4 regions of the Pelomonas nitida genome follow, and region 1 is predicted to be linked to each of the others. Evidence: predicted binding sites of a transcription regulator. Region 1 holds the regulator's gene; each other region holds the start of a gene.

The links. The regulator FNR, encoded in region 1, switches genes on or off when oxygen is low (the NO sensors DNR and NnrR bind a similar motif). The targets are predictions, from matches to a motif close to TTGATNNNNATCAA.
Region 2: the regulator FNR is predicted to act here: its motif matches at 2,898-2,911, upstream of ACG00X_RS14400 (oxygen-binding di-iron domain-containing protein).
Region 3: the regulator FNR is predicted to act here: its motif matches at 1,788-1,801, upstream of ACG00X_RS05565 (oleate hydratase).
Region 4: the regulator FNR is predicted to act here: its motif matches at 1,995-2,008, upstream of ACG00X_RS05645 (PHA/PHB synthase family protein).

Annotation. Positions count from the first base shown of each region.
Region 1 is NZ_JBIGIA010000003.1:79,415-86,512, forward strand. It holds gene ACG00X_RS04825 (urease accessory protein UreH domain-containing protein) at 1-275, opposite strand, end outside; gene hemN (oxygen-independent coproporphyrinogen III oxidase) at 300-1,703, opposite strand; gene fnr (fumarate/nitrate reduction transcriptional regulator Fnr) at 1,860-2,594, shown strand; gene ACG00X_RS04840 (BON domain-containing protein) at 2,797-3,141, opposite strand; gene ACG00X_RS04845 (sigma 54-interacting transcriptional regulator) at 3,343-4,749, opposite strand; gene ACG00X_RS04850 (hypothetical protein) at 4,889-5,320, opposite strand; gene ACG00X_RS04855 (sensor histidine kinase) at 5,346-6,866, opposite strand; gene ACG00X_RS04860 (NAD(P)/FAD-dependent oxidoreductase) at 7,022-7,098, shown strand, end outside.
Region 2 is NZ_JBIGIA010000010.1:123,480-130,577, reverse strand. It holds gene ACG00X_RS14415 (DUF4259 domain-containing protein) at 1-286, opposite strand, end outside; gene ACG00X_RS14410 (hypothetical protein) at 538-810, shown strand; gene ppk2 (polyphosphate kinase 2) at 962-1,867, opposite strand; gene ACG00X_RS14400 (oxygen-binding di-iron domain-containing protein) at 2,056-2,838, opposite strand; tRNA gene ACG00X_RS14395 (tRNA-Val) at 3,188-3,264, opposite strand; gene ACG00X_RS14390 (RelA/SpoT family protein) at 3,321-5,582, opposite strand; gene ACG00X_RS14385 (alpha/beta fold hydrolase) at 5,579-6,460, opposite strand; gene ACG00X_RS14380 (3-hydroxybutyrate dehydrogenase) at 6,506-7,098, shown strand, end outside.
Region 3 is NZ_JBIGIA010000003.1:254,164-261,261, reverse strand. It holds gene ACG00X_RS05570 (phospholipase A) at 1-41, shown strand, start outside; gene ACG00X_RS05565 (oleate hydratase) at 126-1,715, opposite strand; gene ACG00X_RS05560 (DUF4405 domain-containing protein) at 1,939-2,457, shown strand; gene ACG00X_RS05555 (hypothetical protein) at 2,644-2,859, shown strand; gene ACG00X_RS05550 (class I SAM-dependent methyltransferase) at 2,867-3,532, opposite strand; gene ACG00X_RS05545 (crotonase/enoyl-CoA hydratase family protein) at 3,534-4,346, opposite strand; gene ACG00X_RS05540 (PAS domain S-box protein) at 4,482-7,098, opposite strand, start outside.
Region 4 is NZ_JBIGIA010000003.1:278,548-285,645, reverse strand. It holds gene fabI (enoyl-ACP reductase FabI) at 1-171, opposite strand, end outside; gene ACG00X_RS05645 (PHA/PHB synthase family protein) at 173-1,921, opposite strand; gene ACG00X_RS05640 (cellulase family glycosylhydrolase) at 2,114-3,655, opposite strand; gene ACG00X_RS05635 (LemA family protein) at 3,688-4,257, opposite strand; gene ACG00X_RS05630 (glycoside hydrolase family 48 protein) at 4,311-7,098, opposite strand, start outside.

The sequences.
Region 1 (7,098 bases):
AGCAGCGTCAGCCCGAGCAGCAGCAGGGCCGCCTGCAGCAGCGCCCAGGCCGGCTGCAGCAGCGCGACGCTCTGCGACGCCCGCGCCAGCGCTTCGGCGGACGCGGCCGCCACGGCGCCGCCCGCGCCATAGCCCAGCACGCGGCCGGCCAGCAGCTTGGCGGGACGCGGCCCTGCCGCCAGCGCGCAGGGCGCACTGCACATGGCCGCGCAATGCGGCGTGCCGGCCAGCCCCATCAGCGTGGCCGATGCGATCAGCGCGACATCAAATGCCATCGGCGGCCCCGGTCACGATCGGCGTCAGATGATCTTGGAGAAACGCTCGCGGCTGGCATCAGCCTGCAGGTAGCGATCGAACACCAGCGCGACGGCACGAACGAAATACCAGCCCAGCGGCGTGACCTGGATCGCATCCGGCTCCAGCTCGACCAGCCCCTGGTCGACCAGCAGCTTCAGCCGCGCCAGCTCCGGCCCGAAATAGCTCGGCACATCGACGAGGTAGGACGCCGCGATGGACTCGTACTCCACCCGCCCCTGGCACATCAGCGCCATGATGACGGCACGGCGCACGAGGTCGTCGCGCGTCAGCGCCAGGCCGCGCTGCACGGGCAGCTGGCGCTGGCGCAGCGCGTCCTCGTATTCATCCATCGTCTTGGCGTTCTGCGCGTAGGTGGCGCCCACGCGGCTGATCGCCGACACGCCCAGCCCGACCAGATCGCAGTCCGGCTGCGTGGAATAGCCCTGGAAGCCACGGTGCAGCAGGCCCTGGCGCTTGGCCACGGCCAGCGGGTCGTCGGGCAGCGCGAAGTGGTCCATGCCGATATAGGCATAGCCCTCGCCCAGCAGCGAGCTGATCGCGCCCGACAGCATGGTGAGCTTGTCGCCGGCCGGCGGCAGCAGCTCGGCCACGATGCGCCGCTGCGGCTTGAAGCGCTGCGGCAGGTGCGCGTAGGCATACATCGCAATGCGGTCGGGCCGCAACTCGGCCACCTGCGCGATCGTGCGGGCGAAGCTCTCGGGCGTCTGCAGCGGCAGGCCATAGATCAGGTCGACGTTGGTGGACGAGAAGCCCAGTTCACGCGCGTCCTTCATCAGCGCGGCCACCTGCTCGATCGGCTGCACGCGGTGCACTGCCTTCTGCACGGCGGCGTCGAAATCCTGCACGCCGAAGGACAGGCGGTTGAATCCCAGCACGCGCAGGTGGGCCAGCCGTTGCCGGTCGACGGTGCGCGGGTCCACCTCGATGGACACCTCGGCGCCGGGCAGCAACTTGAAGCGGCGGCGCAGACCGTCCATCAAGCCGCTCAGCTCGTCGTCGGACAGGAAGGTCGGCGAGCCGCCTCCCAGGTGCAGCTGCGACACCGGCGCCATACCGCCGGATTCAGCGCCCAGCGCTTCGGCGACGAGATCCATCTCCACCTCCAGCGCCGCCAGATACGGCGCGGCGCGCTCGTGATGCTTGGTGATGATCTTGTTGCAGGCGCAGTAGTAACAGAGCTGCTCGCAGAACGGGATGTGCACGTACACCGACAACGGCTGGGCCGTGCCGCGCTGGTGCAGCGCCTGCAAGTGCTGGGTGCCCTGGTGCGCTTCGACGAAGCGGTCGGCGGTCGGGTACGAGGTGTAGCGCGGCCCGGCCACGTCGTGGCGACGCAGCAGGTCGGCAAGCTCGAGCTCGTGGGGGCGTTCGGTTACAGCAGTCATGACCGGCACTTTGCCCAGCCCCACGCGGACCGGCCTTGATCGGCATCAAGCCCGCTGCGCGCCGCCCGGCCAAGAATGCAAACCAGTTGATCCAACCCAAAAAACGCCATGCCGACGACCTTGCCGACCGTCTCCCGCATGTCGCGCTCCCCAGACATGCCGACGCCCACTTCCGACGCCATCGAGCCGCTCAAGGTCGCCTGTGCCAGCTGCAACCTGCGTGAACTCTGCCTGCCCGTGGGCCTGAACGCCAGCGAGCTCAGCAAGCTCGACGACCTCGTCACCAAGCGGCGCTCCGTGTCGCGCGGTGACCACCTGTTCCGCAACGGCGAGCGCTTCGAGTCGCTCTACGCCGTGCGCACCGGCTTCTTCAAGACCTGCGTCAACAGCGAAGACGGCCGCGACCAGGTCACCGGTTTCCAGATGGCGGGCGAACTGCTCGGCCTGGACGGCATCAGCAGCGACCACCACCACTGCGACGCCGTCGCGCTGGAAGACTCGTCGGTCTGCGTCATCCAATACGCCCAGCTGGAGGAGTTGTCGCGCGAGTTCACCGTGCTGCAGCACTCCTTCCACAAGATCATGAGCCGCGAGATCGTGCGCGACCATGGCGTGATGCTGCTGCTGGGCAATATGCGCGCCGAGGAACGGCTCGCTGCCTTCCTGCTGAACCTGACGCAACGTCTGCAGGCCCGCGGCTTCTCCGCGTCCAGCCTCGTGCTGCGCATGACGCGCGAGGAAATCGGCAGCTACCTGGGCCTCAAGCTGGAGACGGTCAGCCGCACCTTCTCCAAATTCCAGGAAGACGGCCTCATGGAAGTCAAGCAGCGCCAGTTGCGCATCCTCGACCAGGCCGGCCTGCAGGCGCTGGTGAACAACAGCCGGTGCTGACCGGAAGCCCCTCGCCCAGTCGCGCCGCGCTGAACGCGGGCGCCTCTGGTCGGTCCCCCGAGGGGACGGCGATGCTTGCGGCATCGAGCCGCAAGCACATCGCCTGAGCGGGCCGGCTTGGGGCGACCCGGCGCTCGGCCCGAAGACAAAAAAAAGGCCCCGCGGGGGCACGCGGGGCCGGGGAGATCAGGGACGGTGGGGATCAGCCGACCTTGATCTCGTTGCGCACTTCCTTCACGCCGGGCACGGCTTGCACGAGCTTGATGGCCTTTTGAGCCAGCTCGGCGCTGGGCGCCATGCCCTTCACGACCACGACGCCGGCAGCTGCGCTGCTGACGGTCAGCGGCAGGGCCTGCAGGTCCTTGTCCTGCTGCAGCGCCGCAGCGGCCTGGCTGGCGATGGCCGCATCGCCGGGCTGCGCCTGAGCGACCTGGTCTGCCGGCGCAGGAGCGGTGGCCGGCGCCATGTCGGCGGCGAAGGAAGCGCTAACGGCCGTGGCCGTCAGGGCGGCGGACAGCAGACGGACCAAGGTGGATGCTTGTTGCATGCAGATCTCCTGAGGATGCTGAGTCAAAGAAACGCGATGCCCGGGGGCACCACGACCTCCTCAGCGCAAAGGCTGTGCCAGGTCTTGATTTCCTTTTGAAATCAGCCACTTGCCCGTCGTCGGCGGCCGATCCGGTGATGCCGGCACCCGCCGCAGCAGCGGTTCTGTCGCCAGGCGGCGACAGCTCTGGCGACAGCGCCGCTAAGTGCTTGATTCGTCGGACCGCTTCGTGTCGCTGAAATCCGACGCGGTCGCCAGGGGATCGGTGCGGTAGCGCTGCGGGTCCAGCCCGTGCTTTTGCATGAGGCGGTAGAACTCGGTGCGGTTGCGGTCGGCCAGCCGGGCCGCCTCCGCGACATGCCCCGAGGTCAGCGTGAGCAACTGGTTCAGGTAGTCGCGCTCGAAGCGCTGCTTGGCATGCTGGTAGCTGAGCACGTCGGCCGCAGGCATCTGCAGCGCGCGCTGCACCTGGGCCAACGGCACCAGCGTGCCGGTCGCCAGCACGCACACCTGCTCGACGACGTTGTAGAGCTGGCGCACATTGCCGGGCCACGGCGCCGTCACCAGCGCCTCCAGCGCCTCGGGCGCGAAGCCCTTCACCGGCTTGCGATGCCGCTCGGCCAGCAGCTGCAGGAAATGCTGCGCCAGCAGCGCCACATCCTCGCGGCGCTCCGACAGCGGCGGCAGCCTCAGCTTCACGACGTTCAGGCGGTAGAACAGGTCTGGGCGGAACTGCCCTTCCGCCATCGCGAGCTCCAGGTCGCGGTGGGTGGCGGACAGCACGCGCACGTCCACGGCCACCGGCTCGTTGCTGCCCACCGGCCGCACCACGCGCTCCTGCAGCACCCGCAGGAGCTTGACCTGCAGCGACGGCGGCATGTCGCCGATCTCGTCGAGAAACACCGTGCCGCCATGCGCCGCCGGGATCAGCCCCTGCCGATGCCCCTGCGCACCGGTGAACGCCCCCTTCACATGACCGAACAGTTCGGACTCCAGCAGCGCCTCGGGGATGGCTGCGCAGTTCACCGCCACAAACGGTCGCGCCGCGCGCGGGCTGGCGTTATGCAGCGCGCGGGCCAGCAGTTCCTTGCCCGTGCCGCTGTCGCCGCTGATGAGCACGCTGGCGTCGGTGCCCGCCACGAGGCGGGCCTCGGCCAGCACCTCGGCCATGCGCGGGCTGCGGCTGACGATCTCGCGGCGCCAGGCGCCGTCGCCGTCGAAGCGCGCCGGGCCTGGCGCGTTCACCATCAGCGCTCGGTGGATCTTGGCCATGAGCTCCTGGCCGTCGAAGGGCTTGGTCAGGTAGGCATGGGCGCCACGCGCCGTGGCGTCCACCGCGTCTGGGATGCTGCCGTGCGCGGTCAGCAGGATGACCGGCAGCGACGCATGCCGCGCGCGCACCTCGTCGAACAACGCCATGCCGTCCAGCCCGGGCAGGCGCACATCGGTGATGAGCAGCGAAGGCAGCTTCACCGCGAGGTGGGCCAGCGCGGCCTCGGCGCTGGCGACGGCCTGCACCGTGTGGCCGGCAGCGGTCAGTCGCATGGTCATCAGACGCAACAGGTCGGCGTCGTCGTCGACGACCAGGATGGAGGCAGAAGGCGTCATGCGAGGACTCCTGTGATTTGCGGGGCGAGCGCCGGGCCGCTCCCAAGCCGACCCGCTCGGCCGATGTGCTTGCCGGTCGATCCGGCAAGCATCGCCGTCCCCTCGGGGGACCGGCCAAGGTACTCCTTGGACGAGGGGTTCATCGCTTCACGGGCAGGGTCTGCTCGATGGCCTTCAGCGCCTCGAGCTTTTCATTGAGCTGCTCGTTGCGGCGCTGGCTGTCACGCAGTTGCTGCGTCAGCTTGTCGACGCTGTCCTGCAACCGGCGCAGCTCGGCCAGCCGTGCGGCGCTCAGCGTGGCCACGGCCTTCAGCGGCTCGGCGAGCGCGTCCGGCGCGGCCGCCAGCGCGTCCAGCTGCGCGGCGGCCTGGGCCTGCTCGGCACCGGTGCGCCCCTGCGCCAGGGCGAGCGTCTTGCGCAGCTCGTCGGCATAGGCCAGCACGGCCTTGAGCGACTCGGCCTCGGGCGGCGCCGCGGGCTTCGCACAGACCCCCGGCGGCGGCGCAGGGGGTGGTACGGGCACCGGCGCCTGGCAGGCGGCCAGCGACAGCAGGCCGATCAGCACAAACAAACCAAGCTGGGGGAGCTGTCGTCGTTCAGGTCGCATGGGGAATCTCGATTCGGAAATGGGCACCGCGCTCGCGCGGCAGCAGCTGGCAGCGGCCGCCATGGGCCTGCACGATCTCGCGCACGATGGACAGGCCGATGCCGCTGCCCCGGCGCGCACCGGGCGCCTGGTTGCGGCCCTGGAAGAAGGGGTCGAAAACGCGCGCCACGTCCTCTGACGCCACGCCGGGGCCGCCGTCCACGCAGTCGAAGCAGGTCTGGCGTTCGTCCTGCCGCACCGACAGCGTCACCGTGCCGCCCGGCGGGCTGAAGCGCACGGCATTGACGAGCAGGTTGGCCAGCACGATGGCGAGCTTCTCGCCGTCGACCGCCGCCGTGCAGGGCTGGGCGTCCACCTGCACGGTGAGCCCCCTCGCCTGCCACAGCAGCCGCTGCTCGTCCGCCACGCGGGCCAGCAGGGCCGGCAGGTCGGTCGGCTTGCGCTGCAATTGATGGGCGTCGGACGCCAGCGTCTGGTAGCGCAGCAGGTCTTCGATCTGGCGCTGCAGCGCCACGCTGTTGTCGCCCAGGATGCGGACGATCTCGGTCTGGTCGGGCGTCAGCGGGCCGGCCACACCGTCGCGCAACAGCGCGGCGCCTTCGCGGATGGACGCCATGGGCGTTTTCAGCTCATGCGAGATGTGGCGCACGAAGCGGGTCTTGTCGGCCTCCAGCGTCGCCAGCCGCTGGCGCAACCATTCCAGCTGCCGGCCCAGGCGCCGCAGGTCGGCCGGGCCGCCAACGGCAATGGCGCCGTCCAGCCGGTTGTCCCCCATGCGGCCGATCGCCGCCTCCAGCTGAGCCAGCGGCCGCAGCAGCCAGTGGCCGAATCCCACGGCCAGCAGCAGGGCCAGCCCGATCGCCCCCAGCACCTGCACGGAGATCAGCCGCCGCTGCTGCTCCAGCTCGGCGAGCACCGCGTCGGAGCGCCGGTCCATGGCCTGCTGGCTGCGCTCGGCGATCAGCTCGTTGAGCCGGTGCAGCCGCGCGAACGCCGGGCTCAGCCGCTTGAGCAGCGCCGGGCGGGCCCGCTGCGGGCCGGGGTCTTGCAGCGCCTCCCACGCCGACTGGGCCTGCTGCGCCCATTCGGCGAACAGCTCGCGCACCGCCACGTCGGCCATCAAAGGTGCCAGGGCGCGCTGCGTGTCCTTCGCGTCGGCCCAGGCGGCGGCATAGCGGTCGCGCAGTTCGGCGTCGTCCAGCACCAGGAATTGCCGCGCGCTGCGCTCCATGGCCACCGTGCGCTCGGCAAGCCGTTGCACATCGGCGGTCAGGCCGGCGGCGTCCTGCGAGGCCTGGCGGCCCTGCAGCGCCACGTGCTCCAGCGCCAGCATCGCCTGCGCCGCAGCGCCGCCCAGCACCGCCGTGATCAGCAGGAAGGCCGCCAGCAGGCATTGGTGGAACGACAAGCCTCGCAGGCGCTGCCGCGCGGCGCCCGCTGGCCGCACGGGCCCGGTGGCGTCGACGGCCTCTGGCGGCGCGGTGGGGGGAACAAGGACCTCGGTAGACATGGGCGAGCGATGCGCCCGCAGCGGCACGCGCGTCGCATGCTAGGCCGCGCAACCGGCGTGATGCTGTCGGACAAGGCCGGCTTTGCATCACGATGCAACCGCCCTGTGGCGAACGCAAAACCATGCATGCTGCAGCGCACAAGCGCGCGGGTAGGATGGCCCGCATGCGTCCCCAAGTTCTCATCATCGGCTGCGGCTTCGGCGGGCTGGAGGCAGCGCGAGCGCTGCGCAC
Region 2 (7,098 bases), on a different contig from region 1:
GGCCACGCCGCAGCAGCGGCTCGGGCGGCACCAACCGCGTGCGCGACACCCAGTCGTCCGCCACGTCGGGAAACGCCGCCTCAGATACCTGGCCACGCAAGCGCGCCACGACTTCGAGCGCCGCCAGCGCCTCGCTCGCTTGCGACGCATCCACCTCCTGACCTCTCCCGTCGACGACAGGGCTCAGCGCCGACTCGATCAGCGACAGATCGTCCACCTCATCAAGACCTTGCGCCCAGTCCAGCGCGTCGTCGTTGCCAAAGGCGTCAGGGCTCCAGGCTCCCATGGTGATGTAGCGGCGTCAGGCCATGAAGTGATGTCGCGCCGCAGTGTAGAAAGTACCAGCAAGCGCCTGCGGGGGCTTATTCACGTCGACCGCGCGGGCCTGGCGCCGGCGTTTCATCGGCCACGCCTGCAGTTCATCCAGCGCCGCTCGCGCTTGATCGCAGCCGCCTGGAAGCGAGGCAACGCGATGACGAAACTGACTCCATCGACACAGCAATCCCGCTGCGCGACACCCACCGAACGGAGTCCATCATGAGCCTGCAAACCACCCTCTTCGCCGTCACCTTGGCCCTGTCTGCCGTTGCCGCACAAGCCGCGCCGCAACCCACCGTCAAGCTCGAACGCGTCGTCATCACGGGCAAGGCCGTCCGCGAAGTTGCCCAGCTGCCCCGCGTCGTCGTCACCGGCACCGCCGTGCGCGAAGTCGCCCAGCTGCCGCGCGTGGTCATCAACGGCCACAGCGAAGCCACGCTGCTGCGCCAGTCCACGTTGGCCGCCGCCAAGACCGCCACCAAGCGCATCTGAGCCGGGCGTCACCACGACATGCGTCTGACGCCCTTTCCCTCCGCCGCCGAGCCGAGTCGCCAACGCTGCAGAGTCAGCGCTGACGTCTCGGCTTGGCCTGCCTGCCTATTCGCAACGCCGCCGCATCGCCCCGGCGCGACGCCAGCACGGGTCAGTAGACCTCCGGCACCACGATGTCGTCGGGCACCGGGTTGCGGATGTAGTCCTCGCGCCGCTCGCGCGCCGGCAGCTCGATGTCGGCGTGCGGCACCTCCTGGTAAGGAATCTGGCCCAGCAGGTGATGGATGCAATTCAGCCGCGCCCGCTTCTTGTCGTCGGCCTTGACGATCCACCACGGCGACTCCGGGATGTGGGTGCGCTCCAGCATCACCTCCTTGGCCGTCGTGTAGGCCTCCCAGCGCCGGCGTGACTCCAGATCCATGGGGCTCAACTTCCACTGCTTGAGCGGGTCATGGATGCGTCCGAGGAAGCGCACGCGCTGCTCGTCGTCGCTGATCGAGAACCAGTACTTGATGACCTGGATGCCCGAGCGCACCAGCATGCGCTCGAACTCCGGGGCCGAGCGGAAGAACTCCTCGTACTGCTCGTCCGTGCAGAAGCCCATCACGCGCTCGACGCCGGCGCGGTTGTACCAGCTGCGATCGAACAGCACGATCTCGCCGGCCGCCGGCAGATGCGACACATAGCGCTGGAAGTACCACTGCGTGCGCTCGCGGTCATTGGGCGCCGGCAGCGCCGCCACGCGGCACACGCGCGGGTTCAGCCGCTGCGTGATGCGCTTGATGACACCGCCCTTGCCCGCCGCATCACGGCCCTCGAACAGGATGACCACCTTGTGGCCGCTGTGCTGTACCCAGTCCTGCAGCTTCACGAGCTCGCTCTGCAGCCGGATCAGCTCGCGGAAGTAGCGCTGGCGCTCGCTGCGCGCGCCGGCCGGCTCGTCGCCGGGCATCTCGCCGTAGTTCCGGTCCTCGAGCTCCAGCTCCAGTTCCTCGTCGTAATCGTCCTGCAGGTCACGGTGAATGCGCTTCACCAGCTCGTCGTCGATATCGCTCACGGAAAGGCCTCCCGGCCGCAGCTGCGGCCCGGCCTCAGCCTAGCCGGCCGGCATGGCGGTGGCGTGACAACAAAACCATGCCGGCCTGGCGGGCCGTTCTTACGGCGCCAGCGACAGCGGGCACGACATGCAGCAACCAAGCGGCCGTCGAGATGCGGGCTGAGGCAGCCGCCCGCAGCGAGCGCGCGTCAGTTCGGCGGCAGACGGTAGTTCTCCGCCCCGAACAGGTCGATGCCGCACTCCAGCTGCTCCGCCCAGTCGATGAACTCGCGTACCGCGGCGCCCACCATGGGGGCGCCATGCTGCGGCGCGATCATCTTGATATCCAGCTGGCGCACCATCGCCGCCCACAGGCGCAGCACCTTGTTGCTGACCATGTAGCGGCGGTGGAAGCCTTCCATGCGAGGGATGTGCGCTGCCAGCGACGTGACCGGCTTTTCCGGGTTCAGGCTCGTGCCCATTGAGGCACCCAGGTCGCCGGAGAACAGGATGCGGCTGACCGGGTCGTAGAACTGGAAGTTGCCCTCGGCGTGCAGGAAGTGCGCGGGCAGCGCCCACAGCTCGAAGCGCTCCTTCTCCAGGCCCAGTTGCAGCCGCTTGCCGGCATCGGGCAGGCCAATGACGCGGCCAACGGTCTTGCCGGGCTTGCAGAAGTGGGGCGCAAATCGCTCCCAAATGCGCGAGATATAAACGGGCGCCTCGGTCGCCGTCATCCAGCGGTCCAGCGAGGCAATGATGTCGGGGTCGGCATGTGAAGCCACGATGGCCGACAGCCGGTGTGGCGGGAAGAACTCCGACATGCCCAGGTAGAGCTGGTGGTAGGCGATGTTGCCGCCGGGGTCGAGGATGGCGCCCGTGTCGCCATTGACGAGCAGGAACTGGTTGGACTGCACCGCCTCCCCGCCTTCATCGCCCAGGTGGGCAAACATGACACAGACGTGCCGATCCTGGCGGAACAACTCGATAGACATGCAGCGGTCTCGGAGAGTGGGTTGGGGCCGGAGGCTAGCCCGACAGCGCGCGGCAGGCGTTGTCCGAGATCAAGGCCGGAGCGAATTGCACTCCGTCGACGCGAATCGGCCATGGCTCAACCGCGCGTTCTGCACCCGTCACTTGCGCTGACCACGACTGGATCGGTCAGCCGAGACGCAACGTCAGCAGCTGACGCCCAGGACAGCTCACCACCTGCGCTGTTCGCCGCGTCAGATCAGCCAGAGCGCCAAGATCAAGTGCTCAACGACAGGCGCTCCCGCGCCGCGCAGGAAAACAAAAAGCCCGATACGAAATCATTCGTACCGGGCTCTTGATACCTACCAAATTTGGTAGGCGCGATTGGATTCGAACCAACGACCCCCACCATGTCAAGGTGGTGCTCTAACCAACTGAGCTACGCGCCTGAAGAGCTTCGCACTATAGCACGCTTTTTGGCGGCTTGTCGAATTTCACTTGAATTTCACTTACGACGTGCAGATCGAACCCCGGCGACCATGCAGAGATCGCGCAGAACCTTGGTCAGGCGAGTCGCATCCGCCAGTTCCAAAGTGAAGCTCATCCATGCCGTGTCGCCGCCGCCGGTGCGCGGACGCGCCGCGCCGGCCTGCAGCGATTGCGTGTTGACGGCGGCGACGTTCATCTTTTCCTTGGCAAAGATCTCGAGCACGTCGCGCAGCAAGCCTTGCCGATCACTGGCCTCGACGAGCACATCCACCGGATAGACGGGCGCGCCCTTGCCCGTCTGCGGCCCCGGCTCGCCGCCGCCCCAGGTCACGGCGATGACGCGCTCGGGGGCGCGCCGCCGCATCTCGGCGAGGTTGCTGCAATCCGAGCGGTGGATGGCCACGCCCTTGCCGCGGGTGACGAAGCCCTGGATGGCGTCGGGCGGTGCTGGCCTGCAGCAGCGCGACAGAGTCGTCAGCAGCGAATCGATCCCCACCACCAGCACGCCGCCGCGTGCGCCTGTCGAAGCGCCGCGGGTATGCCTCTGGGCGAGCAACTCATCCTCGTCGGCCTCCGGCTCCGGTGGGCGCAGCAGCACTTCGATGTTGCGCAGCGAATACTCGTCCTTGCCGACCACCTCGAACAAGGCATCCGCGCCCTTGAAGCCGAGCCGCGATGCCAGCTCGTCGAGCTTGAGCGCCGTGCGGCCTTCGCGCTGCAGCAGCTTCTCGACCAGCTCGCGCCCCTTGGCGATGGTCTGTGCCTGCTGCAGGGCGTTGAACCACGCCCGCACCTTGGCCCGCGAACGCTGGCTCTGCAAATAGCCGAGCTCCGGGTTGAGCCAGTCCAGCGACGGACCACCCTCGCGCGCGGCCACGATCTCCACCGTCTGGCCGCTGCGCAGCGGCGTGTTGAGCGGCAGCATCTGGCCATCGATACGCGCGCCCCGGCAGCGATGGCCGAGGTCGGTGTGCACCGCGTAGGCGAAATCCACCGGCGTCGCCCCCGGCGTCAGCTCGACGATGGTCGCCTGCGGCGTGAAGACATAGATGCGTTCGTCGAACGCCTGCCCGCCCTCCTCGCCGCCCTGCACGGCGTCGCGCTCCCAGGCGAGCAGCTGGTTGAGCACGGCCTTGCGCGCGCGCGCCACCTGCTCCTCGAACTCACCGGCCGCGCTGACACCGGCATAGCCACGCGCACCCGCCTCCTTGTAGGCCCAATGCGCGGCCACGCCATGCTCGGCGTGCTCATGCATGTCGCGCGTGCGAATCTGCACCTCCATCACTCGCCCATCCGGGCCCACGACGACGGTGTGCAGCGACTGATAGCCATTGGGCTTGGGCTTGGCGATGTAGTCGTCGAACTCGCCCGGCACCGGCGTGTAGAGCTCGTGCAGCCGCGCCAGTACCGCGTAACAGTCGGCCACGCTGGCCACGATGACACGCAACGCGCGCAGGTCGAACACGCGATCCAGCGCCAGCGCCTTGCCCTGCATCTTCTTGTGGATGCTGTAGAGGTGCTTGGGCCGCCCCTGCACCTCGGCCTCGATGCCCTGGGCCTGCAGGTCAGTCTGAAGCGCTGCGCGCGCCGCCTCGATGTGCAGCTCGCGCTCGACGCGCTTTTCCTGCAGCCCCTTGGCGAGCGCCTTGTAGGCGTCCGGCTCGCGGAAGCGGAAGGCCAGGTCCTCCAGTTCCCACTTGATCTGCCAGATGCCCAGCCGGTTGGCCAGCGGCGCGAACACGGCCTGAGACTCCGCCGCCAGCTCCGGCGGGCAGGCGGTCTTGCTGGCCGCATACCAACGCAGCGTCTGCAGGCGCGAAGCCAGGCGCAGCAGCACCACGCGCAGGTCGCGCGAGAACGCCAACAGCATCTTGCGCACGCGCTCGGTCTGTTCGGCCCGTTGGTCGGTGCTGACCTTGGCGGCACGCGCCGCGCGCTGCATCTGGACGAGCTTGCGCGTGTGCGTCACCAGGCTGGCGTGACTGTCGCCGAAGGCCTTGGCCACCACCTCCTCCGGCTTGGTCAGGAAATCTGCCGCGTAGACAAGATAGGCCGCCGCGCGCAGCTCCTGGGCCGCGCCGATGGCCAGCAGGATGGCAGACACGCCGTCGGCGTGGTCGAGCGCATTCTCGCCAGTGTCCAGTGTCTCGGCCGCCAGCAGCGGCTCCGCAAACGCGCGGGCCCGCGCGATCTCTGCATGGGAATGCGCGGCGCTGGCGTCCAGCAACGCGACGATGGGCGCGGCCGTCGCGCCGTCAGGCATCAAGCCAGTCTTCATGAGCTCAGGAAATCCCTCACGATGGCGATCTGGTCGTCGTGAATCAAGGTCGGTGCATGGCCGATGCCGGGCAGCTCGACGACACGAGCGGCCGGGCCGCGCTGCGCCATGGCGTGCGCGGTCTCGGCGCTGAGCAGGTCGCTGTCGGCGCCGCGCAGCACCAGCGTCGGGCAGGTCAGCATGTCATAGGCGGCCCACAGCGCCGCCTCGCCTGCGGCCGCCACTTCAGGCGTCACGGCGGCAAACGGCAGCGCGATGGCGGGGTCATAGCGCAACACCCACGCCTCACCCTCCTGGCGGAACAGCGGCTCGGACAACGCCAGCCATTCCGCATCGGTATGTGGCCCGAAACCTGCCGAGATGGTGCGCAGGTAGGCCGCCCCCTGGGCCAGCGACTCGAAACGCTGCACCCTGCCCAGGTAGGCGCCGATGCGCTGCAGCGCCTCGAAGCGCATGGCCGGACCCACGTCGTTCAGCACCAGTCGACGGATGGGCCCGGGCCGATCCTCGCCGGACTTCAGCGAGGCCAGCCCCAGCCCGATGAGCCCGCCCATGGACGTGCCGACCCAATCCACCTGCGGCACATCCAGCCGCGCCAACAAGGCAACCATGTCGGACACATACGCGGGGATCTGATAGCCGGCCGGCTGGCGCAGCCAGTCAGAACGGCCGCGACCGGCGATGTCGGGGCACACGACGCGGTAGCGGCCGCACAGCGCGCGCGCGAGCGCGTCGAAGTCGCGCCCCTGACGCGTCAGTCCGTGCACGCAGACGAGCACGGGCGCGTCTGCGGCAGGCCCGGCCCATTCCCAATAAGCCATCCGGTGCAGGCCGGTGGCATCCAGACAGTCGAGATAGCGCAATACAGGCTGGGTCATGGTTCAATCCTCTGAAACCATCGTAGCAACCCGCAAGGACCCCTCATGTTGAAAGGCAAGACCGCCCTCGTCACGGGCTCAACCAGCGGCATCGGCCTGGGCATCGCCCTGGCGCTGGCGCGCGACGGCGCCAACGTGATCCTGAACGGCTTCGGCGACGCCGACGGCCCCAAGGCCCAGGTGGCGGCGCTGGGCGTCAAGGTCGGCTATCACGGGGCCGACATGAGCAAGCCCGATGACATCGCGGCGATGGTGGCCTACGCCGATGCCGAGTTCGGCGGCATCGACATCCTCGTCAACAACGCCGGCATCCAGCACGTCGCCCCGGTGCAGGACTTTCCTGTCGACAAGTGGGACGCGATCATCGCGATCAACCTCACGTCGGCCTTCCACACGACGCGGCTGGCGCTGCCCGGCATGCTCAAGAAAAACTGGGGCCGCATCATCAATATCGCGTCCACGCACGGCCTCGTCGCCTCCGCACAGAAATCGGCCTATGTGGCGGCCAAGCACGGTCTCGTCGGGTTCACGAAGAGCATCGCGCTGGAGACGGCCACCACCGGCGTCACGGTGAATGCCATCTGCCCTGGTTGGGTGCTGACCCCGCTGGTGCAGAAGCAGGTGGACGCGCTGGCCGC
Region 3 (7,098 bases), 170 kb from region 1:
AGACCAGCGTGGGCGCCGGCTTCAGCTTCCTGCAGTTCTGAGCCGCTTGCCCTGGCGGGGTGAGCCAGGGCGTTCCCGCTGATTGACCACCGGCATGGTTGCCGGTGGCGCCATGCTTCAGCTCGTCAGCTGAACGCAGCGGTCAGCGCCTGCAGGCCCACCTGCGGATCGTGCAGGCCGTGATAGATCGGCGGGATGGGCTTGTTCACGCCGAACAGCTGATAGACCGCGTGCATGGCGCAATGCACGGAGTATTCGACGGTGTAGACCGTGTCCTCCGGCAGCTCCACGTGCTGGCCCAGGAAGGCGAAGTTCGCCGCCCCCTCCGGCAGCACGCGCGGGCGGTCGGTCGGCTTGCGCGGCGCGAACATCGCGGAGGCGTAGGGCAGCATGACCGGCGTGACGTCGGTGCTGGCCAGCGCTGCCGCGCGGATGTCGTCGAACCCGAGGTGCTGCAGCAACTCGTCCAGGATTTCGCGGCCGCCGCAGGCCGCCATCGGCTTGTCGACGAAGTTGCCCGGCGCGTCGACGAACAGGCCATAGCCCCAGGCCGTGTAGGTGTCGGCGGGCATGTCGGGGAAGTGCGGTTGGTGCGGCACAACCAGCGACATCAACCAGTTGGAGTCCACCAGCGTCATCAGCGCGCCGGTGCCTGGCTCGTTGCCGCTGAAGCTGATGATGCGGTCCAGCAGCGTACGGCCGTGCATGGTCAGCGTGAAGGACGTCCACTTGTTGTCGTCCACATTGAAGAAGGTGTGCGGGCGGCCGAAGTCGTCGGCCTTGCGGGCCAGCGTCTCCCACAGCGACCACGCGCCATCGCGCCGGTCGCGGATGAGCTCCGCCGGCTCGGTGTTGCTGCCGTAGGTGGCGTCGGCGGTGATGGAGCCCAGCGTCACGAAGCAGGCGTCGCCGTCGCCGAGGGCGATGGCCTGCGGGCCCTGGGCGGTGAGCACATGCAGCTGGGTCGCGCGTCGCCGCGTGCGGTCGTGCTGGTCGAAATCGATGTCGGTCACGCGGTGGCCGAAGCGCACGTCCACGCCCTGGGCCAGCAGCCAGCGCTGCAGCGGCACGGCGATGGAGTCGTACTGGTTGTAGGGCGTGCGCCGCACGCCGGCCAGCGTGTGCATGCGCGGGAACTCCTGCAGGAAGCGCAGGAAGTAGCGCCGCAGCTCGATGGCGCTGTGCCAGTTCTGGAAGGCGAACGTGGTGCGCCACATCTGCCAGAAGTTGCTGGCGAAGAAGGACGGCGAGAAGAGTTCGTCGATGCGACGGGCGCCCAGCAGCGCCTCGGGCGTGGCGAGCAGGCGCGTCAGCTCGGCGCGGTCACGGCCGTTGAGGCCGTACTGCTGGGCATCGAGGATGCGCGGCCCGTGCCCGATCAGGCGGGCATGCGCGTCGGTGTGCACCTGCTCGTTGAACGCCACGATTTCCTGCCGGACGGAGAGGCCGGGTTTCTCCAGCGACGGGATGCCCTCCAGCAGGTTCCACAGGCACTGGTAGACCTCTTCGCACAGCATGCGGCCGCCGCGCGTCACGTAGCCGGGCTGGGTGGGCGAGCTGCTGCCGTCGAGCGAGCCGCCGGCAAGGCCCAGTTCCTCGAGGATGTGGATGCGGTGGCCCGGCAGGCCGGCGTCGCGGATCAGGAAGGTGGCTGCGGCCATCGAGGCGATGCCGCCGCCGACCAGCCAGACGTGTGCATTCTTGGAATCGAGCATGGAGAGAAGGGGCGGCGCGGGCCGCCGCAAGCAGGCGATGCACCACTCTAGGCACGGTGCATGCGGGCGACACTGACGCAAGTCAACCCCGCAACAGAAGGGCCTCGATACCAGCCTTTGAAGGAGGGACTTGGCGGCCAGCAATGCAGCGTTCACGTGGTGTGCGGATGATCGCCCGCTTCTCATTGGCGTGTGCGTCGGTTGCTTCCCGACCTCTTTCTTCATGAACTTCCCCACCGTGTCGCGCGCCTGGGCCACACCGTTGCTGCTGGCCTGCTTTGCGCTGATGGCCGGCACCGGCGTGCTGATGTTTCTCCACCGCCATTCGCCGCTGCAGGAAGAGATCCATGCCTGGTTGGGCTGGGGCGTGCTGGCGGCGGCGGTCCTGCATGTGGCGGGCAACTTCACGTTGTTCAAGCGCCATTTCGCCGGCCGGCGCCCGGCGGTGGCGCTGTTGACTTTTGCGCTGGCGCTGCTGGTGGGCACGTCGCTGCTGCGTCCGGTGAGCGGCGAGCCGTCGGTGCCGGCCTTGGCCGTGCAGACGCTGGCGCGTGCGCCGCTGCGCACGCTGGCTCCGGTGTTCGGGCTGTCGGTGGCCGAGGCGCGGCAGGTGCTGGACAACGCCGGTCTGGCCATGGCCGACGACGACACCAGCCTCGACGCTGCCGCGCAAGGCCGTCGTGATCAGATCGGCAACGGCTTGAAGGCGCTGGCGGCCGCCGCGCGGCCGTCGCCGCGTTGACCGTCAGCGGGCCGCGGCCAGCACTGCGGCGCTGAAGCATCCGCGCGAGGCCCAGACATCGGGGCGGCCTGCGCGCTGTGTCAGCCGGCCGGTTGATACAGCATGGCCCGACGCCGTGCTTGCTGTGCCTTGGCGGCGCCAGAGCCGGTATCTATCGTGACGCTCTCTGCCACGAACGAACCCGCCATGCTTCGCACCGCCCGCCGGCCCCTGATCATCGCCATCCCGTTGCCGCGCCGGCGCTTCGGTGCGTGGCTGCGGGGTGTGTGCGCCTGGTGGGCGGCGGGCGACGACGAACGCTTCCTGCACGATGCTGTAGACATCGCCGACCTGGAGCGGCGGCTGCGGCAGCTCGAGCGCGGGCGTGACGATCGCTTCGGGCCGCTTCCGTCAGGGTCTTGATCGCGATCTACGGGGCAGCACGGCGCCTGAACACACGCATGTGCCAGCGGGTGCTGGCACTGGCGAGCACGGCGTCGTTGACGTCGGCCCGTTCGGTGGTCAGGCCCAGCTCGCCGAGCAAGGCCTCGACGAGGGCGGGCGCGTGGTTGTGGAAGCGCCGGCCGTCGGCGTCCCGGTCGTCTTGCAGCTGGGCCGCGTCCATCTCGGGGAGCGACAAGGCCAACGCCGGGCGAAGGTGCGCCGGCTCCTGGTGGCGCGGCGGCCGCAGCTGATGCGCCAGCGCGGTCAGTGCGGCGGCGAGTGATGCCGGCGCCACGTGCATCAGCACGGCGCTGCACACCACGGCGTCGAAGCCCTGCGGGTAGCGGTCAGAGAACGGGCGGCCCAGCGCGGGCAGGCTGGCGTCGGCCAGGCAGCCGGCCAGGGCGGGGCGAAGCCGCAGTGCCGTGTCGCGCATGGCCGGGTTGGGTTCCACGCCGAAGGCGTCAAAGCCTAGGTCCCGCAGCGCTGCCACGTCCCGGCCCGAGCCGGCGCCCACATCCAGCACGCTGGCACCGGGCGGCAGCGTGGCCGCCAGCAGCCCCAGCATCGCGCTGCGGCTGGCCTCGGTGGCTTCCAGCTGGGTGGCGTAGCCGTCGTAGAAGGCCGCCGTGCCGGCGTCCACGTCCATCATCTCAATCCCTGAACGACGGCGCGGCATCTTTGCCGGCCATCATGGCCTTCTGCAGGTCCTCGCTCATCAGCATCGCCGCGTTCCAGGTGGCGATGTGGTTGAGGCCGTCGGCCACGGAGTGGTCGCGGGCGTAGTTCAGCTGCTCTTTGGTGCCGCGGATGGACAGCGGCGACTTGGCGGCGATCGTCGCGGCGATCCCGCGCACACCGGCCTGCAGTGCCTCGCGGCTGTCGAACACGCGGTTGACGAGCCCGATCTCGCGCGCCTCGGCGGCTTCCACGCGACGGCCGGTGTAGGCCAGCTCGCGCACCAGGCCCTGCGAGCCCAGCAGCTTGGGCAGGCGCTGCAGCGTGCCGACGTCGGCCACCATGCCGATGTCGATCTCCTTGATGGAGAAGTAGGCGTCGGCGCTGCAATACCGCATGTCGGCGGCGCTGACGAGGTCGATGCCGCCGCCCACGCAGGCGCCGTGGATGGCCGCGAGCACCGGCTTGCGGCAGCGCTCCAGGCTGGTCAGCGTGTCCTGCATGTCCAGGATCACGCGCCGCAGCTTCTCGCGCATGCGGCCGTCGCAGGCGTCCTCGATCATGGGGGCGATGCCCATCATCATCTGCAGGTCGAGGCCGGCCGTGAAATGCCGGCCCTCGCCCTCCAGCACCACGACGCGGGCCTCAGGTTGGGCGTCGAGGCCGTCGAAGGCGCGGCGGATGTCCTGCCACATGGTGGCGTTCATCGCGTTGGCTTTGTCGGGGCGGTTCAGGCGCACCGTGGCGATGTGGTCCTGGAGTGAGACGGTCAGCGTTTCGAGGTTCATGGCGGTCACCGGGCGAGGCGAGGCCTGCGGGGCGCGTGCCGGGCTGGCGCGTTCCCTAGGCGGCGGCAATGCTATCGGCCCGGGCCGTACCGATGACGCATCGTTTGCACGGAGCGGCCGGCGTGGTCGGCCTTGTCAGGCCAGTGCGTCAAGCACCTGCGCGGCGGCGTCGAAGTCGAGGTCGGCGAGATGGCGCTGCAACTGCTCGAAGCGCTCGGCGGGCAGCTGCCGGCGCAGGGAAGGCTTCAACTGCTCCAGCTGCTGCAACGCGGCCAGGTCGTTGTCGGCCAGCAGCGCCCGCAGCTGGCGCATGGCGGCATCGTCCAGGGGCGCCGGTGCGGGCGTGGCGTCATCGGCGGGCGCCGCCGTGTCGTCGGCCGGCGCGAGGAACTCGCGCGTCGTGTCTCGCAGCGCCCGCAGCTCGGTGGCGACCTTGGCCAGCTGCTGCCGGGCCGTCTCGGCGTCGTTTGCCAGGCAGGCTGTTTCGGCCGCCGTGGCCATGCGCGCGAGCACGGGGCTGCCCAGCGTGCCGGCGGCCGCCTTGAGCTTGTGCAGGCGCCGCGCCAACGTGGGTAGTGCATGGTCGCTGGGTGCGCCGGCGGGCTGCGTTTCCAGATCGGCGTTCTCATCCAGCATGCGCGCCAGCAGCGACCGGAACAGCGCGAGGTCGCCGCCGAGTCGGCGCTGGACGTCGGTCAGCTCCAGCCCCGTCAAGGTGGGCCAGGCCGGCGTGCCGGGCCGAGCGGGTTGAGCGGGTTGTGAGGCCTGAGCCACGGAGGCGGAGGTTGCAGGCGAAGCCGGCGCAGCAGGCGCGCTGGCCGCGCCCGTGCGTGGCTTGTCTCCCACGTGGCGCAGGATGCAGGCAACGAGGCCTTCGGGCTCGAAGGGCTTGCCCAGCACGTCATTCATGCCGGCCGCCGTGGCGCGCTGTTGTTCGCCCACGGTGACGCCGGCCGTCAACGCGATGATGGGCAAGTCCGTGAGGCCCAGGCCGCTGCGGATGCGCCGCGTGGCGTCGTGACCGTCCAGCACGGGCATCTGCATGTCCATCAGCACGAGGTCGTAGCCGGTGGGGGCGTCGATGAGGCGGTCCACGGCCTGTTGCCCGTTCTCGGCCAGCGACACGCGGGCGCCTTCGAGTTCCAGGATGCGGCGCGCCACCTCGAGGTTCAGCTCGCTGTCGTCCACGACGAGGATGTGCAGGCCGGCCAGGCTCTGCCGATCCGGCGTGGGCTGCGCGTGGTCGGCGGCCAAGGTCCAGTCATGCGCGCGCGGCAGCGCCAGCATGACGACGAACTCGCTGCCCACGCCCGGTTCGCTGGAGGCCTGCACCGCGCCGCCCATCATGGTGGCGAGCTGGCGGACGATGGACAGGCCCAGGCCCGTACCACCGTAGCGCCGCGTGGTGGACGCGTCGGCCTGCGCGAACGGCTGGAAGATGCGCTCCAGCGCCTCGGGCGGGATGCCGATGCCGGTGTCGCGCACGGCGAAACGCAGTGCCACCGGCGCCTGCTCGTCGTCCGGCAACTGCTGTTCCACGGTCAGGCGCACCTCGCCCTGGCTCGTGAACTTGATGGCGTTGCTGAGCAGGTTGGTGAGGATCTGGCGCAGTCGCGTGGCGTCGCCCTCCAGCGTGGGCACGAGGTCGTCGGGCCGCACGACGGTGAAACCGATCTTCTTGGTTTCGGCCTGCAGCGCCATCAGTTCGCCGAGCTCGTCGATGAGCGACGGCAGCGCGAAGGGTGCGCGCTCGATGTGCATCTCGCCGGCCTCGATCTTGGAGAGGTCGAGTACGTCGTTGATGATGCCCAGCAGCGATTTGCTCGCGAACTTGATCTTGGCGACGAAGCCGCTCTGCTCGGGCGTCAGCGGCGTGTGGCCGAGCAGGTAGGTCAGGCCGATGACGCCATTCATCGGCGTGCGGATCTCGTGGCTCATGTTGGCCAGGAATTCGCTCTTGGCCTGGTTGGCCTGGTTGGCGCGGTGCATGGCCTCGCGCAGGCTCTTCTCGATCTCGCGGCGGGCGCTGACGTCGTGGGCGATGCCCAGCAGGCCGACCAGGTTGCCGGTGTCGTCGCGCACCTGCGTGACGGCCAGCGACACCGGCACACGGCTGCCGTCCTTGCGGCGGTAGGTCCACTCGGAGGACTGGCCGAGGTGGTCGGTGTCGATGAACACCTGGTTGCGGCTCACCGGCCTGGCCAGCTGCTGCTCCATGGTCAGCCGGCGCTCTTCGACCTCGCCGGGGTCGTGCAGCAGGTCCAGCACGCGGTGGCCCAGGGCTTCGGCCGAGGCATAGCCGGTGAGCTTCTCGGCGCCGCGGTTGAACAGCGTGATGACGCCGTCGAGATCCACGCTGAGGATGGACACCTGCGTGGCCGAATCTAGCACGGCGCGCAGCGTCGTCAGCGTGCGCCGCAGCTCCGCCTCGGCGCGCTTGCGCACGGAGATGTCGGTCGCGACGGAGTAGTAGCCGCGCACGTCGCCTTCGCGGATGTCGGGCACCAGTCGCACCTCATAGTCGGCCAGGCCGCCTTGCGCGGTGGGCATCTGCGCCTCATAGGTGCGGGCCTCGCCGCCCAGCACGGCATCGAAGTCGTCCGCCAGATGCGCGGGGGGGCGGCCATCGAAGAAGAGCTGCGGCAGAAGCCCGATCAGCTCCTCGCGGGGCAGGTCGTAGGCCTGGCATTGCGCGGCGTTGACGAAGCGGTAGCGGTGCTCTCGGTCCAGGTAGGCGATGCGCAGCGGCAGC
Region 4 (7,098 bases), 200 kb from region 1:
ACCGAGCTGGTCGGCCAGCGGCTCGACATGCGGCCGCGCCTTGTCGTTGAGCCAGGTCAGCGCGAGCTCGGCGCCTGCGGCCCGGCAGGCGCGGGCACAACCCCAGGCGATGCTCTGGTCGTTGGCGATGCCGACGATGAGGCCGCGGCGGCCTTGCAGTTCGCCACTCATGTCAGCGCTCCATCACGTACAGGCCCGGCGCGTCGCCCAGCGGCGGTGCCGTCTTGGCGCCCAGCCGGGGCGGTTTCACCAGGGGGCCGCTGCGGGCCTGCAGCCAGGCGGCCCAGTCGGGCCACCACGAGCCTTCCTGCGCGGGTGTGGCGGCCAGCCAGTCATTGGGGGCGACATAGGGCTGACCGGGCGCGGCGGTGGCGGCGCGGTAATGGCGGTGGCCGTCGCCCGGCGGGTTGACGACGCCGGCGTTGTGGCCGCCGCTGGTCAGCGCAAAGCGGATCTCGGCCGGGCACAGGTGATGCAGCTTGTAGACCGAACGCCACGGCGCGACGTGGTCGGTCTCGGTGCCGACAAGATAGAGCGGCAGGTGCAGGCTGCTGAGCGCGACGGCGTGGCCGCCGACCTCGTAGCGGCCTTCGGCGAGGTCGTTGCGCAGGAACAGCTGGCGCAGGTAGTCGCTGTGCATGCGGGCAGGCATGCGCGTGGAGTCGGCATTCCAGGCCATCAGCGCATTCAGCCGTGTGCGGTCGCCCAGCAGGTAGTCCTGCACCAGGCGCGACCACAGCAGGTCGTAGGAGCGCAGCATCTGGAAGGCGCCGGCCATCTGCTCGGCGCGCAGATAGCCGGTCTCCTTCATCTGCGCCTCCAGCATGCCCAGCTGGCTTTCGTCGATGAACAGGCTCAGCTCGCCGGGTTCGCTGAAGTCCGTCTGCGCGGCGAACAGCGTCAGCGAGGCCAGCCGCGCATCGCCGTCGCGGGCCATGGCCGTGGCGGCCAGCGCCAGCAGCGTGCCGCCCAGGCAATAACCCACCGCATGCACGGGCTGGCGAGGCACGACGGCGTTGATGACACGCAGCGCCTCGGCGATGCCCAGCTGCAGGTAGTCCTCCATGCCCAGCTCGCGCTGCTCGGCGCCCGGGTTCTTCCAGGAGATCGCGAACACGGTGTGGCCCTGGCGCACGAGGTACTCGATCAGCGAGCTGCCGGGCGCCAGGTCGAGGATGTAGTACTTCATGATCCAGGCCGGCACGATGAGCAGCGGCTCGGCGTGCACCTGTTCTGTCTGCGGCGTGTACTGGATCAGCTCCATCAGCTCGTTGCGCCAGACGACCTGGCCGGGCGTCATCGCGAGGTTGCGGCCGGCGGCGAAGGCCTCGGTGCCGGCGGGCGGCGCGCCGCTTTGCAGGCGCTGTGCGTCGTCCAGCCAGTCCTGCAGACCGCGCAGGAAGTTCTGGCCACCCTGTTCGGCCGCGCGGCGCAGCACCAGCGGGTTGGTCCAGGGCAGGTTGGCCGGCGAGCCCACGTCCAGCCACTGGCGGGTCCAGAAGCTCATCAAGTCGGTGTGGTGCTTCTCGACACCCCAGACCGGCCCCGTCGCCTGTGCCCACCAGGCCTCCTGCAGCACGAAGGCCTGCTGCATCACATTGAAGGGCCAGCGCTGCCAATCCGGTGCCGCAAAGCGCCGGTCGGCCAGCGGCGCCTCGGGCGGGCTGGCCGTCTCCGAACCGGGCAGTTGCAGCGTGGCCGCAGCGCTCTGCAGCGCATAGTCGGCCCAGGCGCGGGCCTGCTGCTGGGCTAGCGTGCCGAGCTCGGCACAGCGGCCCGGCGACAGCGCCAGGTGCGTGGCCCAGTCGGCCAGCGCCAGGCCCGGTGCGATGAGCGACAGTGAGCGCGTGCCCCGCGCCAGCGTCGCGTGAAACAGATCGTCCAGGCGTTCGGTGGGTGAGCGGGCTAGCGTGTCGGTCATGCGGACTCCCTGTGTCGCCTGGCTCGCCGCGAGCCAGGCGTTGCCAATGTAGGCGGCCCGACGCGCACACCATTTGACGCAGGTTAAGTCACCGACCGATCAGTTGGTTTTCATTCGTGGTCATCAAGCAGACATGAACATGCCGGCGAGCATCACTGCTGGCCGGCATCTGGCATCAGCACGCCGCGAGGCTCAGGGTGTGCAAATGCCGGTGTTGGTGGTGGAGCCGTCCCACAGGCGCTTGAGGTTGTTGTATTTGCCGGTGTTCACCGTGAGCCAGTCGTCCTGCAGGATGCCGCCGGTGTCGCCGCTGTTGGGGTTCCACGACCAGTAGAAGAAGTTGCGGACGCCCTTGCACTTGAGCCAGTCGACGAAGCGGGTCTGCCAAACCTGGTCGGCACCGCCGAACCTGCCGCCGAACTCGCCCAGCACGACCGCGTAGCTGCCCATGAAGCGGCCAAATTGCTGCTGCCAGATGCCCGGCATGTTGTCCGGGAACCCCGCCGACGCCTGGAAGTACGCCTGCGCGGCGACGTCCGGCCCGTAGATGTGTGGCGACAGCACGAGCTTGCTGCGGGGCACTTTGGCTGCGTCGATGGGGTAGCACTCCACCGGCTCGATGTTGCCGCCCCACCAGTGGCCGTAGGTCGACTCGCAGATGCCGCCGTTGTCCGAGATGCCCTCCACGAAGATGAGGGCCTTCGGGTTTGCGGCCAGCACGGCGGCCCCGGCGCGCTCGGCGGCGAGCTTCCAGTCGGTGGCGATGTCGCCGTTGCCCCAGTGCGCCCCGTGCCCGTAGTCGGCGTGGGGCTCGTTCTTCAGGTCGATGCCGATGACGTTGGCGACATTCTTGTAGCGCGTGGCGACGAAGACGAGATCGTTGACCCAGTCGTCCAGCGAGTAGCCGGGGATCTGCGGCGTGGTGGAGATGGCATTGCAGTCGGGGCGGTGGTGGTCGAGCAGCACGTACATGCCGCGGCTGGCCATCTCGCCGATGAGCCGGTCCATGGCCTGCAGCGGCGTCTTGCCCTTCAGGTCGGGGTTCAGCGAGGACTCCACGCTGCCGGTGTAGGAGGTGGCATGCAGCGCCTTCGGGCAGAACGGCAGCCGCACGGCGTTGAAGCCCAGGGTCTGCATCTGCTGGATCATGTCCTTGTAGCCGCGCGACCACAGCCCGTGGGCGATGTTGTCGGGCGTCTCGAAGCCGAACCAGTTCACGCCGCGCATCGACACGGTGGCGCCGTTGGCGTCGACGATCTTGTTGCCGCTGACGCTGAAAGGCGGCTTGAAGTCGCCCTTGGGGCCGATGTTGAGGTCGTCGGTCGGTGTGGTGCCGCCCCCACCTCCGCCGCCGGAGCTGGCGCCCTCTTCGGTCAGATTGAACGCCGTGGTCAGCGGTGCGGTGCCGTTGCCACAGAAGCCCACCTCGAACTGCTGGTTGGCCTGCGGCGGCGAGTTCCAGCTCAGCCCCTTGGCGGTGTACGTGCTGCCGCTGTTGGTGAAGACGGCATTCCAGCTGCTGGTGACCTGGCCGCCGGGCAGGTCGAAGGTCAGCGTCCAAGCCCCGCCGGGGGCGTTGCTGGTGTTGGCGATCATGGCCGAGACGCAGAAGCCGCCGCTCCAGGCGTTGATCTTGGGCGTGAGCGTGAGGGCCGCATGGGCCGTCGGCATGAGCAGGGCACAGCCGAAGCCAGCCGCAGCCAGCGTGCGCAGGCGGGCGATGAATCGCTTCATTGAGGGTCTCCTTGCGTGGAGGAAGAGGGGCGTCAGCGGCCAGCGTCGGCGTAGCGAACGAAATCCGGCCGCTCCTCGTATCCGAGCAGCCTGGCGGCCAGACCGCGCGGCAGGTGCTGGATGCCTTCGTTGTAGGCCGCCAGTGCCTGGCGGTAGCGTTCGCGGGCGCTGTCTACCGTGGCCTGGCCCTGCGTCAGGGACCGGCCCAGCGCCTGCACGTGGCTGTCTGCGGCTAGCGGCGGGGCGTCGCGCAGCGCGGCCAGCAGCCGGAACAGCCCGCCGGTGCACTCGGCGCGCACCTGTTTGTAGAGATCGAAGCGCCGCGCGTCGTCGATGACGGGGCCGCCGCTGTCGAACTGGGCGAGCAGGTTGCAGCGCGAGCGGGCGTTGGTGCGCACCGCCGCGTCGAGTGCGGGCTGCGCGTCGGCCAGCGCGAGGACGGCGGGCATCTCGGCGAACTGCGCCTGCTCGGCGCGGTGCAGCTCGGTCCAGCGGCTGAGGACATCTTGTTCGCGCCGGTCCAGGTCGCGTGCGGTCAGCACGGCGAAGCCGCCGGCAGCCGCGGCGGCGAGCAGTGCCAGCGTGAGGAGGGTCTTGTTCATGGATGTGGCCTTTGCGCGAAGGCCGGGGCGGCGGTGTGCCGCCCCGGGGAGGCTTACTTCACGGTGATGTCGCAGCTCAGGCCGGCCCAGCTCAGGCCGGTCGGCACGGGCTTGGCGCCCGAGTAGGTCAGCTGCATGCCCAGGTCCACCGAGCTGTTGGGCCCGATGGTGCCGTTCCACGGCGCCGGCGTGATCGTGATGGTGCGCCCGTTCACGGCGAAGGTGCCGCTCCAGGAGTTCGCCAGCGTGAACGCGTTGCTCTCGGTGAAGCTGACCGACCAGCCGGACAGCGGCGTCGTGCCCAGGTTGCTGAGCTTGATCGTCGGCACCTGGCCGCTACCCCAGTCGTTGGTGGTGTCGAAGAGGACGGCGCAGGTCTTCACGTCGTTGTCCACCTCCGTGGCCGTGACCGTGCGCGTGGCCGCGTTGGCCGCGCTGACGCTGACGGTGGCGGTGCCGTTGGCGGAGTCGGCGTCCTTGGCGGCCGCCAGCGTCACGGTCTGGGCGGTGGACCAGTTGGCCGGCGTGAAGGTCAGGCTGCTGCCGCCGGACACCGAGATGTCGGTGTCGCCCGCCGTGCGTGCCACCATGACCGCGACGTTGGCCGTGGGTGCTGCGCCCAGTTTCACGGTGAAGGTCTGCGTGCCGGTCTCGGGGACGGACACGGCCGTGGCCGAGACGATCAGGTCCACCGGCACGACGATGTCCGCGTCCTTCTCGGTGGCGACCACGCTGGCGCCGGTCTGGCCCGCTGCGCTCAGCGTGAACGTGGCGCTGCCGTTGAGCGCATCGGCATCGGTCGCGGCGGACACGCTGACGAGTTGCGGGGTGGCGTAGTTGGCTGGCGTGAAGACGAGGGTGCTGGTGCCGGCGGTCAGGTCCGCGTCACCGCCGGCGGCCTTGGCGACCGCCACGGTCACGTTGGCCGTCGGCGCTTCGGACAGCGACACACCGAAGCTGGCCGAGCCGCCCTCGGGCACCGTCAGCGCGCTGGACGACACGACGATGGCCGGGCCCGTCGCCGGGAAGAGGCGGCCGTAGTCGGCCTGGGCCAGCGCGATGTCGGCTTGCGCCCAGAAGCGGTGGTAGGTCCAGGTGGGTTCCGCACCGCCGGCGAGGTAGGTGTTGAGCTTGGCGAAGTCGGGGTCTTGCTGATACTTGGGCCGGATGCTGAGGAAGGTGGCGTTGCTGTCCAGCGTCGCGCCCTGGGCGTTGGTGCCGGTCCAGCCCGGCGGGATGTAGACGCCGTCGCCGGTGGCGGCGTTGTAGGCGTCGTCGAAGCGCAGGTAGTCCTTGCGCTTCTCCCCCACGGCCACGCCCTTGGTGTCCTGGTACTTGGCCCACATGCGGTCCAGCAGTTCGCGGGCGGTCGTCTTGGCCGCGGCGTTGCCCGACTTGGCGGCGTAGTAGCTCAGCGTGCGCGCATAGGCGGCGGCGGTGCCGACGTCGTTGGTGAACTCGGTCACCGTCACGCGCAGGTTGGCGTTGGCGCCGGGGTTGGCGGGGTTCCACGTGTCGGGCTTGCCCGACCATTGCAGCGACGAGGGGATCTCGTAGCTGCCGTCGGCGAGCAGGCGGGTGTTGGCGATGGCCCAGGGCACCCACTTGTCGAGCAGTGCCTTGGCCTGGGCGTCGTTGCTCACGTGGTAGAGCTCGGCCACGCGCTCCATGGACCAGACCTGGAAGCCGAACCAGGTGTTGGAGGCCGGGTCGCGGTAGACCGGTGCCTCGTCGTAGAACATGCCGTAGAAGGTGGGCGTGCCGGCCGGCGGCTGTTCATGGTTGCCGTTCCAGCTGTTGGTGGCACCGCCGGCAATGGCGCCGTCGGCGGACTGCAGCCAGCGATAGAACTCCATCTGCCGCGTGAAGCTCTTGCCCCAGTCGCCTGCGGCCGACGGTGACAGTGGCTTGAAGGCGGTCTGGGTGGACAGCGTCCAGGCGACGAACGGGTTCTGGTAGCCGAAGTGGTTGTGCGACGAGCTGATGCGCCAGGCCCAGCCGGCTGAGGAGTCCGTGGCGCCGCCCCAGGCGTAGTACCAGGACATCAGGTAGTGCTGGTTGTCGCGCAGGCCGTTGCCGTCGGCAGCACCCGTGCCGCCCGGGCAGGTGGTGGGGCCCACGCAGTTGCCGATGCGTTTGAAGTATTTGTCGAACATCGCGTAGCGCAGGAAGTCGCCCATCTTGGCGGCCTTCTTGACGAGGTCGGCCACGGCGGCGCCCTTGCCTTGTTCGGTGGCCCAGATGTTGGCCCAGTAGATGGCCTGGATGGCGCGGCCGTCGGCGTCAGGTGCGTTGGTGTAACGCCATTGCTTGGCGTAGTTGGAATCGCCCGTGAACAGGCTCAGGAAGCCCTGAGTGCCGCCGGTGCGGCCCCACTTGAAGGTCTCGCAGGACGGATGGGGCACGGTCTCCCACACGGACTCCTGTGCGCCACGCTGGAAGGTGTTGATGTAGGCGGGCTTGGTGACGCCGTCGCCGCAGAAACCGTAGCCGTACCAGTTGTCGACGTCGATCAGCCAGTGCATGCCGTAGATGTCGCGGCTGCCGTAGGTGGAAGCCAGTTCATTGCCGATCGGGTCTTGCCCGACGGGGGTGCTGAACTCCAGTGGCGAGGGGTAGTTCTTGGGCAGCGCGTACTCGCCGGCGTAGGAGGCGGGCTTGGTGGCGTTGTAGAAGCTGTTGGTGGGCTGGTCTTTGGTGCCCGGGATGATGTACTTCTCCATGTTGGCCCAGGCAGCATTCAGCGGGCCCCAGTCGCCGGTGACGCGGCCGTACTGGGCTTCGAGCCAGAGCCAGAAGCTGTAGGCCTCGGAGGTGGTCTCGTGACCGTGGTCGGGTGCC